DNA from 2 places in the Streptomyces sp. CNS606 genome. Region 2 is predicted to be linked to the other one. Evidence: riboswitches for the same ligand, from Rfam matches in the RefSeq annotation. Region 2 holds a riboswitch; the other holds the start of a gene.
What was found. A riboswitch is a leader RNA that binds a small molecule or an ion and turns the genes downstream of it on or off. The one in region 2 is predicted to bind cobalamin.
Positions count from the first base shown of each region.

Region 1: another riboswitch for cobalamin. It lies ahead of cobN (cobaltochelatase subunit CobN); the one in region 2 lies ahead of K304_RS0105120 (energy-coupling factor ABC transporter permease).

Region 1 is NZ_KE384521.1:70,797-78,041, reverse strand. It holds gene K304_RS0120975 (precorrin-2 C(20)-methyltransferase) at 1-1,549, opposite strand, end outside; gene K304_RS0120970 (precorrin-8X methylmutase) at 1,546-2,214, opposite strand; gene cobG (precorrin-3B synthase) at 2,270-3,679, opposite strand; cobalamin riboswitch at 3,752-3,903, shown strand; gene cobN (cobaltochelatase subunit CobN) at 3,939-7,245, shown strand, end outside.
Region 2 is NZ_AUFD01000008.1:6,380-13,624, reverse strand. It holds gene K304_RS0105150 (alpha-(1->3)-arabinofuranosyltransferase domain-containing protein) at 1-86, shown strand, start outside; gene K304_RS27375 (condensation protein) at 83-1,756, shown strand; gene K304_RS27370 (class I SAM-dependent methyltransferase) at 1,753-2,592, shown strand; gene K304_RS27365 (DMT family transporter) at 2,592-3,596, shown strand; gene K304_RS0105130 (Trm112 family protein) at 3,583-3,816, shown strand; gene K304_RS0105125 (FkbM family methyltransferase) at 3,813-4,577, shown strand; cobalamin riboswitch at 4,675-4,871, shown strand; gene K304_RS0105120 (energy-coupling factor ABC transporter permease) at 4,901-5,632, shown strand; gene K304_RS0105115 (energy-coupling factor ABC transporter substrate-binding protein) at 5,629-6,021, shown strand; gene cbiQ (cobalt ECF transporter T component CbiQ) at 6,028-6,786, shown strand; gene K304_RS0105105 (ATP-binding cassette domain-containing protein) at 6,786-7,245, shown strand, end outside.

The sequences.
Region 1 (7,245 bases), on a different contig from region 2:
AGACGACCTGGTGACCGGTGCCGTCGCCCCTGCCCTCACCGATCCCCTCCCCGCGCGTGGCGACGCGGGTCTGGGAGGAGCCGACGATGAGCAGGGTGCGCATGTCCACCGTGGCCGGGTCGAGGTCGGCGAGGCGGACGACGCGGACGCGTTCGCCCTCCCCGCCCACGTCGCGGGCGACGACCACCGGGGTGTCCGGCGCACGGTGCTCCAGCAGCAGTTCGCGGGCCTTGCCGACCTGCCAGGTGCGGCTGCGCGAGCCGGGGTTGTACAGCGCCAGCACGAGGTCGGCGGCGGCCGCGGCGTGCAGCCGCCGGGCGACGACCTCCCACGGCTTGAGCCGGTCGGACAGGGAGAGCGCCGCGTAGTCGTGCCCCAGCGGCGCGCCCGCGCGCGCGGCGGCCGCGCTGGCGGCGGTCAGGCCGGGCAGTACCCGCACCGGCACGTCGCGGTAGGGCTCCTCCGCCGCGGCCTCCAGCACGGCGGTGGCCATGGCGAAGACGCCCGGGTCGCCGCCGGACACCACCGCCACCCGGCGCCCGCGCCGGGCCAGGTCGAGGGCGAACTCGGCGCGTTCCGCCTCCACCTTGTTGTCCGAGCCGTGGCGGAGCTGACCCGGCCGGACGGGTACCCGGTCCAGGTAGGTGGTGTAGCCGACCAGGTCGTCGGCCGCCGCGAGGGCGCCGCGGGTCTCCGGGGTGAGCCATGAGGGACCGGCCGGGCCGGTGCCGACGACCACCACCTCGCCGTCTCCGGCGGCGCGTTCGGGCCGCGGGGCGTCCACCCGGCTGGGCAGTACGGCCAGGGAGAAGTAGGGCACCGTGCCGGCGTCGGTGCCGGCCAGCCGCCCGGTGCGTTCGCCGGGCATGGTCGCCCGCTCGACGTACAGGGCCTCGTCCAGCCGGCCGGAGCGTTCCACCGCGCGGCGCACGTGCGGGAAGGTGCGGCCGAGCTTCATCACCGCCGCCGCGTCGGTGGCGGCGAGCCGTGCCGTCAGCTCTTCCTCCGGCAGCGTGCCGGGCAGGATCGTCAGCACCTCCTCGCCCTCGACCAGCGGGGTCCCCAGGCGGGCCGCCGCCGCGCTGACCGAGGTGACGCCCGGGATGACCTCGGTCGGGTAGCGGTGGGCGAGCCGCTTGTGCATGTGCATGTAGGAGCCGTAGAAGAACGGGTCGCCCTCCGCGAGCACGGCGACCGTCAGCCCCGCGTCCAGGTGTGCGGCGAGGCGTGCGGCGGCCTCGGTGTAGAAGTCGTCGAGGGCGCCGCGGTATCCGCCGGGATGGTCGGTCCCCTCCGTCGTGACGGGGTAGACCAGCGCCTCCTCGACGTGGTCCTCCCGGATGTGCCGCGCGGCGATGGAACGCGCGATGGAACGGCCGTGGCGGGCGCTGTGGTAGGCGACCACGTCGGCGGCGGCGAGGGCTTCGACGGCGCGCATCGTCATCAACGACGGGTCGCCGGGGCCGAGTCCGACGCCGTACAGCCGTCCCGTACCGGCGGCGGGGTGACCGGTCGCGGAGCAACCGGGGGCGGGGTTGGGGGCGTTCACTCTTCCTCGCTCGCGATCGCGTTGAGCGCGGCCGCGGCGAGCGCGCTGCCGCCGCGCCTGCCGCGTACCACCAGGTGTTCCAGGCCGGCCGGGTGTGCGGCGAGGGCGTCCTTCGACTCGGCCGCGCCGACGAAACCGACCGGCACCCCGATGACGGCGGCGGGGTGCGGGGCTCCCGCGTCGATCATCTCCAGCAGCCGGAACAGCGCCGTCGGCGCGTTGCCGACGGCGACGACGCCGCCGTCCAGCCGGTCGCCCCACAGGTCCATCGCGGCGGCGCTGCGGGTGGTGCCCAGCCGCGCGGCCAGCTCCGGCACGGACGGGTCGGACAGCGTGCACACCACGTCGTTGCCGGCGGGCAGCCGTTTGCGGGTCACGCCGCTGGCCACCATCTGCACGTCGCACAGGACGGGCGCACCGGCACGGAGCGCCGTGCGGGCCCGCGCGACGGCCTCGGGGGAGAAGGCGAGGTCGCGGACGAGGTCGACCATGCCGCAGGCGTGGATCATGCGCACCGCGACCTGCGCCACGTCCGGGGGGAGCCCGTCGAGGTCCGCCTCCGCCCGGATGGTGGCGAAGGACTGCCGGTAGATGGCGGCGCCGTCCTTCTCGTACGCGTAGGCGCCTGCGTGGCCCGCGCCACGGTGGTCGTCGGTCCGGTGCATGGGGGTGGCCCCGCCCCTCTCGGTGGTCCCGGTCGTCTGGTCGCCGCTCATCCGGTCACCCGTCGGCGGTGGTGGTGCGTGCCGCTGCGGCGGCGGTGAGCGCGGCGGCGAACTCCCCGGTGTCGTCCGTGGCGGGCACGGACACCTCGTAGCGGCCGTCGCCGGTGGCGACGGCGTCCACGTGCGGGCCCTTCGGACGTCCGCAGCGACGGGGGCAGCCCGACAGGTACACCGGCAGCGGCGGCCGGGAGTCGTGGGCGGCGGCCGCGGCGAGGGCGTCCGCGCGGACGTCGGACAGCGACGCCGCGCAGCCCGGGCGTCCCGCGCAGGCACCGAGGCCGAACCACGGCGAGGCGGCCGAGGTGACCAGGCCGGCCGCTCCGGTCTCCGCCGACGCGGCGGCCGCCGAAGCCGACGCGAGTCCCGGCACGACGACGCCGCGCCACGGGGTGACGCGGAGTACGCCGCTGCCCCGGGTGAGCGCCAGGTCGGCGAGCAGGCGCGCCTGGTCGGACGTGAGGGTTCCCAGTGGCGCGGTCACGCACAGGACGGCATGCCCGCCCCCGGGCGCCACGACCACGCCGGGCGCGGGTCCCGCCCCTTCGACGTGCGCGCCCGGGGTTGCGCGGCCCGCCCCGGCGGCGTCGCGCACGCGTGGGGCGCCGGCGTCGTGCCCGCCACCGGTGGCGGGGCCCGCGCCCGGTACGGGGGACGGCCGTCCGAAACGGGTGCGCAGCGCCTCGGTGACGGCGGCGGCCGTGTCCGGGGCGTCGGAGAAGCGCCAGGCGCCGGTGCCGAGGGCGAGGAAGGTCTGTGCGGCGTACAGCGCGGCGCCCGGAGCGTCCGCCGCCGGGACGGTGACCGCCGCGCCGGAGGTGCCGACCCGGACCACGGCCGTGGCGGACGCGTCCGCCGGGCCGTCGGCACCCGGCGCGGGCGTCGCCGCCGTCACCGTCACGTCGGCACCCAGCGCGGCGACGTCGCCGCGGCCGTCGTCGAAGGCGAAGAGGAAGCGCCCGGAAAGACCGGCTGCCCCCGGGTCGGCGCACAGCAGGCGGTCCAACTCGCGGACCCACGGCCGGACGTCGGCGTGCCCGCGGGCGTCCAGGCCGGACAGCGGGGTGGCCACCACGTTGCGCACCCGTTCGTGCGCGGCGGAGGGCAGCAGTCCCGCCTCCCGCAGCCGGGCGGCGAGTTCGGCGCCGCAGCCGGCGGCGAGTCCGCGGAGCTGGACGTTGCCACGCGAGGTGAGGTGGAGGGCGCCGTCGCCGAGACGGTCCGCCGTGTCGGCGAGCAGGTGTGCCTGGGCGGCGGTGAGCGCACCGCCGGGCACCCGTACCCGTGCCAGGGCGCCGTCGTCCGCGGCGTGCAGCCGCAGCGCGCCCGGGCAGGCGTCGTCGCGGCCCCGGACGGGGGCCGTGACGGGGGCAGGGCTCGCTGAGGTGCGGCCACGGGGCGTCGGCATCGCGGCGAGCATACAGACGGAAGGCGCCCGGACCGTATGCCCCGGATCACGGCTCGGAGCACCTGCGTTGCGCTTACGATGCTGGTCGGCGGGTCGTACGCCCGTCATCGCCGTTGACGGCGACAGGGGAGGAAGCCCGGTGCGATTCCGGCGCGGTCCCGCCACTGTGAGTCCGGTGCCAAGGAACCGGACGAGCCAGGAACTCCCGCCGTCCGACACCGCCCGGGGCGTGGACACCCCGAGGAAGGCTTCACGTCGCATGCCGCTTTCGCCCGCGGAACGAGACCCGCAGCCCGCCGACTCCCCCGGATCCGCACCCGACTCCTCCGGCTCCCCGGCCGTCCTGCTGCTGTCGACGTCAGACACCGACCTGCTCAGCGCCCGCGCGGCCGGCGGTCCCGTGCGCTACCGCTTCGCCAACCCCTCCCGCCTGGACCTGGACGACCTGCCGGGGCTCCTGGACGGCACCGGCCTGGTCGTCGTCCGGCTGCTGGGCGGGCTGCGGGCCTGGGAGGACGGGCTGGACGCGCTGCTCGCCGGGGACCGGCCGGTGGTGGTGCTGACCGGTGAACAGGCCCCGGACGCCCAGCTGATGGCGGCGTCGACGGTGCCCGTCGGGATCGCCGCCGAGGCGCACCGCTACCTCGCGCACGGCGGTCCCGGCAACCTCGAGCAGCTCGCGCGGTTCCTGTCCGACACAGTGCTGCTCACCGGACACGGCTTCGAGCCGCCCGCCGCCGCGCCGACCTGGGGCCCGCTGGAACGCACGGCCCCCGCACCCGCCGACGGCGCCCCCACGGTCGCCGTCCTCTACTACCGGGCGCACCACATGAGCGGCAACACCGCCTTCGTGGAGGCGTTGTGCGCTGCGCTGGAGGAGGCGGGTGCCCGCGCGCTCCCCCTGTACGTGGCGTCCCTGCGTGCTCCCGAGCCGGAGCTGATCGACGCACTGCGCGCGGCCGACGCGATCGTCACCACCGTGCTGGCGGCGGGCGGCACCCGCCCCGCCGAGGCGTCGGCGGGCGGCGACGACGAGTCCTGGGACGCGGGCGCGCTCACCTCGCTGGACGTGCCGATCCTCCAGGCGCTGTGCCTGACGGGTTCGCGTGCCGCCTGGGAGGAGAACGACGAGGGGGTGTCCCCGCTGGACGCGGCCGGTCAGATCGCCGTGCCGGAGTTCGACGGGCGGCTGATCACCGTGCCGTTCTCCTTCAAGGAGATCGACCCGGACGGCCTGCCCGCCTACGTGCCCGACCGCGAACGGGCCGCCCGCGTCGCGGGGATCGCCCTCCGGCACGCCCGCCTGCGCCACCTGCCGCCCCCGGACAAGCGGATCGCCCTGGTGCTGTCCGCGTACCCGACGAAGCACTCCCGGATCGGCAACGCGGTCGGCCTGGACACGCCCGCCAGCGCCGTGACGCTGCTGCGCCGGCTGCGCGCCGAGGGTTACGACTTCGGCGACGCCGAGATCCCGGGGCTGGCATCCGGAGACGGCGACGAGCTGATCCGCGCCCTGATCGACGCGGGCGGCCACGATCAGGACTGGCTGACCGAGGAGCAGTTGGCCCGGAACCCGGTGCGCATCCCGGCCGCCGACTACCGGCGCTGGTTCGCCGAGCTGGACCCGGCGCTGCGGCAGGCCGTGGAGGAGCACTGGGGGCCGCCGCCGGGGGAGATGTTCGTCGACCGCAGCCGCAACGACGAGGGCGACATCGTGCTCGCCGCGCTGCGGTTCGGGAACCTGCTGGTGCTGATCCAGCCGCCGCGCGGCTTCGGGGAGAACCCGGTCGCGATCTACCACGACCCCGACCTGCCCCCGTCGCACCACTACCTGGCCGCGTACCGCTGGATCGCCGCCCCGGACGGGGAGGGGGGTTTCGGCGCGGACGCGATGATCCACCTGGGCAAGCACGGCAACCTGGAATGGCTGCCCGGCAAGAACGCCGGCCTGTCCGCGGGCTGCGCGCCCGACGCGGCGCTGGGCGACCTGCCGCTGGTGTACCCCTTCCTGGTCAACGACCCGGGCGAGGGCACGCAGGCCAAACGCCGGGTGCACGCCACGCTGATCGACCACCTGGTGCCGCCGATGGCCCGCGCCGACTCCTACGGCGACATCGCGCGACTGGAGCAACTCCTCGACGAGTACGCGCAGATCTCCGCGATGGACCCGGCCAAACTGCCCGCCATCCGCGCCCAGATCTGGACGCTGATCCAGGCCGCGAAGCTCGACCACGACCTGGGGATGGCGGACCGTCCGGACGACGACGGCTTCGACGACTTCCTGCTGCACGTGGACGGCTGGCTGTGCGAGGTGAAGGACGCGCAGATCCGCGACGGCCTGCACGTCCTGGGCGGCGCCCCGACCGGACCGGAGCGCGTCAACCTGGTGCTGGCGGTGCTGCGGGCCCGTCAGATCTGGGGTGGCACCTCCGCCCTCCCCGGTCTGCGCGAAGCACTCGGCCTGGACGAGGCCGCGGCGACCCGTACGGCAGCCGACGCGGCGGAGGAGCGGGCGCGGGCTCTGGTGCAGGCCATGGAGGACGCCGGCTGGGAACCGTCCGCGGTCTCCGAGGTGGCCGCGGGGGAGAACGAACAGGTGGCCCGCATCCTGGAGTTCGCCGCCCGCGAGGTGGTGCCCAGGCTGGCCGCCACGACGGACGAGATCGACCACGCGGTGCACGCGCTGGCCGGCGGGTTCGTGCCGGCCGGGCCGTCCGGCTCACCGCTGCGCGGGCTGGTCAACGTGCTGCCCACCGGCCGCAACTTCTACTCCGTGGACCCCAAGGCCGTGCCCTCGCGCCTCGCGTGGGAGACGGGGCAGGCGCTCGCTGACTCGCTGCTGGAGCGCTACCGCACCGACAACGGCGTCTGGCCGGCCTCCGTGGGTCTGTCGCTGTGGGGCACCAGCGCGATGCGCACCGCCGGGGACGACGTGGCCGAGGCGCTGGCGCTGCTGGGCGTACGGCCCGTGTGGGACGACGCGTCCCGCCGCGTCACCGGCCTGGAACCGGTGCCCCTTGAGGATCTGGGGCGCCCGCGCATCGACGTGACGCTGCGCATCTCGGGCTTCTTCCGGGACGCGTTCCCGCACACCGTCGGCCTGCTGGACGACGCCGTCCGGCTCGCCGCGTCCCTCGACGAGCCGGACCAGGACAACCACGTCCGCGCGCACACCCGCGCCGAGATCGCCGAGCACGGCGACGAACGCCGCGCCACCACCCGCATCTTCGGCTCACGACCGGGCACCTACGGCGCCGGCCTGCTCCAGCTGATCGACTCCCGCGACTGGCGCACCGACGCCGATCTGGCCGAGGTCTACACGGTGTGGGGCGGATACGCCTACGGCCGCGGGCTGGACGGAGCGCCGGCCCGGGAGGCGATGGAGAGCGCCTACCGGCGCATCGCGGTGGCGGCGAAGAACACCGACACCCGCGAGCACGACATCGCCGACTCGGACGACTACTTCCAGTACCACGGCGGCATGGTGGCCACCGTGCGCGCGCTGCGCGGCAGCGCGCCGGAGGCGTACATCGGGGACTCCACGCGTCCCGAGACCGTACGCACCC
Region 2 (7,245 bases):
GACGGCCCGGCGGCGACCCGCCGACCAGGCCGATGCCCACGGTGCCGGGCGGCGGTCCCGTACCGGGTGGGGAGGCGCGCCGATGACCGCGACGCCACCTCTGCCGGGCCCCGACGCCGCAGCGGCCCGGCCCCCGGCCCGGGTGGGGCAGCTCGAGAGTGCCTGCCGGGAGCCGGGTTCGCCCGGCCTCGGGCACGGCGACGAGAGCCGTTCCCCCGGCCCGGACGCGCCCGCGCGGCCGCCCGGGCCGGACATCACCGGGCCGGGCGCACCCGGACGGAGCGCCGTCGGCGCCAGTGGGGGTGAACCGGCAGGCCCGGCCCCGTCGTTCCCCGGCGCCCCCGGCCCCGGCACCGGCCCCGACCCCTGCGCGGCGGCTCCCGTCCCGCCCGCGCGGCGGAAGCCGCCGGCGCGGCTGCCGTTCCCCGTGGTCGACGAGATCACCCGGCACTGCCGGGACGACGACGAACCCGACACCGTGCACATCGAGATCCACCTGCCCCACCGCCCCGAGCCGGAACGGCTGCGGGCCGCCGTGGACGCGGCGCTGCGCCGCCATCCGCGCCTCCTCATGCGGCAGGTGCCGTCCCGGTGGTGGCATTCCCGCTACCACTGGGAGCTGACGGACGCCCCGGACCGTGCGCCGGTGTCATACCCCGGCGGCACGCTCGCCGAGGCGCGGCGCCGGGCGCTCACCCGCTGCCCGTCCCTGGACGCGTCGCCTCCGGTCCGTGTCGAGGTGGTGGCGCACGAGGGCGGCTGGGTGCTGGTGGTCACCCTCAACCACACCGCGCTGGACGGCCCGGCCTGCCTCCGCGTCCTGGCCACCGCCGCGGAACTGTACGGCGGTGCGGACAACTCCCCCGCCCCGCCGCCGGTACGTACGGCCGGGACGGGGGCCGGCCACGCGCCGGAGCCGCCCGCCCCGGGCGGCTCACCGTGGCGGCGGCCCGCCCGCGTCGCCGCCGAGGACGCGCGCCCGGGAACGCCCGGCAACGGCATGCTCGTCACCGAACTGCCCGTCCCCGCGCGCCCGCCACGCGTCCCCGGCGAGCCCGCCGCGTACACCGTCAACGACCAGCTGCTGGTGGCCACCTGGCTGACGGCCGCGCGCTGGAACCGCATGCACGACCGGCCGGTGCGCCCGGTGCGGATCACCATGCCGGTGGACGACCGTCCGCGCACCGCGGACATGCCGATCGGCAACGGCACCCGCCTCGTCGAGGTGACCTTCGGCCCGGAGGAGCGCGCGCTGCACGACCGGCTCACCGCCCCGGGCGGCCCCGACCCCGGCGTGGTGGCCCGCCTGGTGCGGGCGACGTCCGCCCGCACCCGGGCCCTGAAGGCCCTGGACCGGCCCCAACTGGGCTTCAGCGGCGGCCTGCTGACGTCGCCGCTGCTGCCCGTCGGGCTCCGGGCGGCCGCGACCCGGACGCTGCGCGCGGCGGCCGGGCCGTGGGCGTCCACCACGCTGCTGTCCAACATCGGCCGCGTGCCGTACCCGCTGGACTTCGGCGACGCGGGCCGCGCCACAGCCGTCTGGTTCTCCGCCCCGACCCGCGCGCCGCGCGGTCTGTCGGTGACGACGGTGTCGACCGGCGGCCGGCTCCAGCTCGCGCTGCGCTGGTCGCACCGGAGGCTGGGGGACGGTGCGGGGGCACGGCTCGGCGCGCTGTTCGCCGCGTCGCTGGAAGCGACCGCGCAGGATGCCCCTGGCACCGGGCCCGGCCCGGTCCGGGAAGGCGGTGCAGGATGAGCACGCCGCACACCCACCGGTCCGCGCACGGCCGCGGCGGGGGTGTCCACGCGAGCACCGGCGCGGACACCCCGCAGGGACTCCGCGGCCTGTACGAGGACCCGGCCACGCCGGTCGCCTCCGGTGCGGACCGCAGCCGCCGGCAGGCGCGCATCCTGGCGCGGGCGCTCGGCCCGGTGCCGCAGACGGTGCTCGACGTCGGCTGCGGAGACGGTTCGGCCGCGGCCGTCGCCGGTCCGCTGCTGGCACCGCACCGGGTCGTCGGTGTCGACTGGTCGCAGGACGCGCTGCGCCGCGCGGCCCGCCACCTGACGGCCGTACGCGGTGAACTCACCGGTCCAGGGCTGCCGTTCGCAGCCGGGGTCGCGGACGCCGTGCTGTTCAGCGAGGTCATCGAGCACCTGGTCGACCCGGACGCGGCCCTGGACGAACTGCACCGCGTCCTGCGGCCGGGCGGCCACCTGCTGCTGTCCACACCCAACCTGGCGGCCTGGTACAACCGCGGCCTTCTGCTGGCCGGAGTGCAGCCGGTGTTCACCGAGGTGAGCCTGCGGGGCGTCCACGGACGGCCCGGCGCCCAGGTGGTGGGGCACCTCCGGCTCTACACGGCCCGGGCGCTGCGCTCGATGCTGCCCGCCGCGGGCTTCGAGGTGCTGGGGGTCGCCGGCGCGCCGTACCACGACGTGCCGCGCCCGTTGCGTCCGCTGGACCGCCTCGCCTGCCGGGCACCGTCGCTCGCCTCGATCCTGCTGGTGCACGCGCGCAGACTGCCCCGCCCGGACGAGGACGCGGACGGAGCGGGCGGCGCGGGGCACGGAGCGGGGGCGGGCGGCTGATGCTCTGGGGTGTCGCGGCGGCGCTGCTGGCCAACCTGCTGTTCAGCGTCGGTTTCGTGGTGGAGAAGCGGGCGCTGTCCGCGCTGCCGCCGCTGTCCGCCACCCGCCCCGCCGCCCTCCTGGTCCATCTGCTGCGCAGCCCGCTGTGGCTGGTGGGAGCCGCGGCCCTGCTGCTCGGCTTCGGCGCGCAGCTCGTCGTCTACCGGACGCTGCCGCTGGTCGCCGCGCAGGGCCTGTTCGTCACCGGGCTGGTGATGCTGCTTCTGCTGTCCGCTCTCTTCCTCGGGGAACAGCCGAGCGGGCGGGAGCGGCGCGGCATGGTGGCGATCCTGGCCGCGCTGGTGATGATCGTGCTGTCGCTGCCCGGAAGCGACGAGGAGATCGGCCGTGCCGCCCCGGCCCCGGTGATGCTGCTGATCGCGGTACCGGGGCTGATCTTCGGCGTCGGGCTGTTCCTCGCCGCCGAACGCCGGTCCCGGCGCCGGCACCGGATGCCGACGGCCGGGGTCCCCTACGGCGTGGCGGTCGGTTTCCTCTACGGCGTCAGCTCGCTGGCGATCAAGGGCGTCGCCGGGCTGCTGGACGTCGCCGACCTCGCCGGCACCGCCACCGCGGTGCTCGCCTCCCCCTACCCGTACCTGCTGCTGTGCACCGGGGCCGGCGGACTGGTGCTGTCGCAGACGGCGCTCCAGCGCTGCCGCGCCTCGCTGGTGGTGCCGGTGTGCACGACCGTGACGTTCCTGTTCACCGTGGTCAGCGGGTCGTTCGCGTTCGCCGAGCCGCTGCCGTCGGAGCCGGTGCGGCTGCTGCTGCGGCTCGGCGGCTCGGCGCTGGCCGTCTCGGTGCTGCTCGCCCTCCCCCGGCACGACGCCGCGCCACGAGCCGGGACGGCGGCTCGGGCGGCGCCGCGGCTCGTCGGGCGGACTCTCAGCGCCACCGGACGCACCCCGCTGCTCCCGCACCTGACCCCTCACCCGGAAGGCCGCCCGCATGTCCCCCGATGACCCGTTGCTCGGTATCCTCGCCTGCCCGCTCGACAAGGGCCCGCTGGCCCTGCTGGAGGACGAACAGGTCCTCTACAACCCGCGGTTGCGGCGCCGCTACCGCGTCGTGGACGCCGTGCCGCAGCTGCTTCCCTCGTCCGGGGAGCAGGTCTCGGAGCGGGAGCACGCCGCGATCCTGGAGCGACTCGGTCCCGACGTCCCGGAGGAGCCGGCTCCGTGACCCTCGCCGCGCGGCTGGCGCCGCGTCTTCCGGCCCGGCCCGTGAACGTCGCGACGGACCTGCTGTACCCGCGGTTCGAGCCGGAGCTTGCCCGGCTGGCGGACTTCTGCCCGCGCGGCGGGACGGCCGTCGACGTCGGCGGCTGGTACGGCCCGTGGACGCGCCGGCTGGCCCGGCGGGCGGACCGGGTGGTGACGGTGGAGCCCGTCCCGCATCTGGCGCGACGGCTGCGGGCGACGAGCCCCCCGAACGTCGAGGTGCTCCAGGCCGCCGCCACCGACCACCACGGCACCGCCACCCTCTGGCTGCCGCACGGCGGGCGCGGCGACCGGGGGGTCTCCTCGCTGGTGCGCCGCGAGGTCCACCGCAGCGCGGTCGACGTGTCCTGCCTGGCCCTGGACGAACTGGAGTTGCACGGGCTCACTCTCGTCAAGGTCGACGTGGACGGCAGCGAAGCGGCCGTGCTGCGCGGCGCGGAGGAGACGCTGCGCCGCGAACGGCCCGCGCTGTTCGTCGAGTTGGAGCAGCGTATCCAGCCGGTCGGACCGGTGCTGTCGTACCTGTCCGCGCTGGGCTACACGGGCTGGGTGCGGCCGGCCCGCCGGTGGCTGCCGCTGGCGTCGTTCGACCTCGCCGGGCACCAGGCCCGTACCGCGCACGTGGCCGAACACGGCCTGCTTCGCCGTTCTCTGGCCCCGCACCGCCGGTACGTCAACTCGGTGCTGTTCCTCCCGTCCGGGAGTCGGCCCGGAGCCGGGTGACCCCCGGCCTGCGACGGGGGCGCGCGGTGTGACGAACGTCCACCCGGAACCGCGGTCCGTCGGGCCGGCGATGGTTGTGGCGGTGAACTGCGGCGGTCTACTGTCGCAGGGCCTTGGTGTTCGGGAAACCGGTGCGGAACCGGTGCGGCCCTCGCCACTGTGATCGGGAAGTCCGGCTCCTCCCCCGTCGAGGGAAGCCACTGGCACGCCGCGGGAGACCGCGCGGGCCGGGAAGGCGGAGACCGGGCGGCATGACCCGTCAGCCAGGAGACCGGCCGGGGCGCGTCGTCCATCCACGAGGTGCTGGAGAGGTCTCACCCGACATGCACATAGCCGAGGGGTATCTGCCCCCGTGGCACGCGGTCGCCTGGAGCGCCGCCGCCGCTCCGTTCGTCGTCCACGGCGTCCGCACACTGACCCGCGAGGTCCGGGAACACCCGGAGTCCACCCTGCTGCTCGGCGCCTCCGGCGCCTTCACCTTCGTCCTGTCCGCCCTCAAGATCCCTTCCGTGACGGGAAGTTGCTCGCATCCCACGGGCACCGGCCTGGGCGCCATCCTGTTCCGGCCGCCGATCATGGCGGTACTGGGCACCCTCACCCTGCTCTTCCAGGCGCTGCTGCTGGCACACGGCGGCCTGACCACGCTGGGCGCCAACGCGTTCTCGATGGCGATCGTGGGGCCCTGGGCCGGGTACGGCGTCTACCGGCTGCTGCGGCGGAGCGGTGCGCCGCTGATGGCCGCGGTGTTCTGCGGCGCCTTCGTCGCCGACCTGAGCACGTACTGCGTCACCAGCGTCCAGCTCGCGCTGTCCTTCCCGGACCCGGCAACCGGGTTCGCCGGCGCCCTGGCGAAGTTCGGCGGGATCTTCGCCCTCACCCAGATCCCGCTGGCGGTGAGCGAGGGCCTGCTGACCGTGCTGGTGATGCGACTGCTGACGCGGTCCAGCGCGGGCGAGCTGCGGCGTCTCGGGGTGCTGACGAGGATCGCCGACCGGGCCGCCGCCGCACGGGGCGCGGACCGCACCGAGTCCGAGCAGGAGGAGACGGCCCGATGAAGCGCGACACACGGATCAACCTGCTGCTCGTCGCGGTCGTCGCGGCGCTCGCGGTGCTGCCGCTGGTCCTCGGTCCCGGCGACCACGAGGAGGAGCCGTTCGCGGGCGCCGACGCGCAGGCGGAGACGGCGATCACGGAGAACGCCCCGGACTACGAGCCCTGGTTCTCCCCCCTGTACGAACCGCCGTCCGGCGAGGTGGAGTCGGCGCTCTTCGCGCTGCAGGCGGCACTCGGCGCGGGCGTGCTGGCCTACTACTTCGGGCTGCGCCGCGGCCGGCGCCAGGGCGAGGCGCGGTCCGCGGCGGGCCCGGCGGGTGCTCCCGACCCGTCGGGCCCGTCCGCGGAGGAGGGGGCGGACGGCGGCCGCGACACGCCCGCCTCGGCCTGACCGACCGTGCTGCCCATCGACGCGGCGGCGCACAGCAGCCGCTGGCGCCACCGCCATCCCCTGGAGAAGGCGCTGCTCGGCCTCGGCCTCACGGTGCTGGCGATCAGCCTGCCACCGTGGCCCGGCGCGCCCCTGGTCGCGGCGGCGACCCTGGCCGTGCTGCTGGGCCCGGCCGGCGTGGCCGGGCGCGCGCTGTGGCGGGCCTTCCGGGTGCCGCTGGGCTTCTGCGTGACCGGCGCCGTTCCGCTTCTTTTCCAGCTGGGCGGCGCCGGAGGCGGCCCGGTGCCGTGGCTGGCGCTCGCCCCGGACGGGCCCGTCCGTGCGGGTGAGCTGCTGGCCCGTACTTCGGCGGCTTCCCTCGGCCTGCTGCTGTTCGCGTTCACCACGCCCGTCTCGGACGTGGTGCCGCGCCTGGTACGGGCCGGGGTGCCGCCCGCCGTGGTCGACGTGGCGCTGGTCATGTACCGGATGAGTTTCCTGCTGCTCGACTCCGTGCGGCGGGTCCGTCAGGCCCAGGCCGCCCGGCTGGGCCACACCACGCGGGCGGCGGCCTGGCGGTCCCTCGCGGGGCTCGCCTCGACCGCGTTCGTCCGCGCCTTCGAACGGGCGCAGCGGCTCCACACCGGGCTGGCCGCGCGGGGGTACGACGGGACCCTGCGGGTGCTCGTACCGCCGGCCCGGCTCTCGCCCCGCTTCCTGACGGCCACGGCGCTGCTGCTCGCGGGCCTGGCCGTCCTCGCCCTCACGCTGAGGAGGTTCCCCTGATGATGCCGACGTCGCCGCACCCGCCGCTCGTCACACTGGAGAGCGCCGGTTTCCGCTACGAGGACGGCCCGCCGGTGCTGCAGGATCTCGACTTCGCCGTGCCCGCCGGCCGCTCGCTGGCCGTCCTCGGCCGCAACGGAAGTGGCAAGACCACGCTGCTCCGTGTCCTCTCGGGCGGTCTGCGGCCCACCTCCGGGCGGCTGCTGCTGGAGGGCGGCGAGGTCGCGTACGACCGCCGCGGCCTCACCCGGCTGCGTGCGGCGGTCCAGCTGGTCGTGCAGGACCCGGACGACCAGCTTTTCGCCGCCTCGGTCGGGCAGGACGTGTCGTTCGGCCCGCTGAACCTGGGCGTGCCCGAGCCGGACGTGCGCCGCCGGGTGGCCGAGGCGCTGGAGGCGCTGGACATCACGGAGCTGCGCGACCGGCCGACACACCTGCTCTCCTACGGGCAGCGGAAGC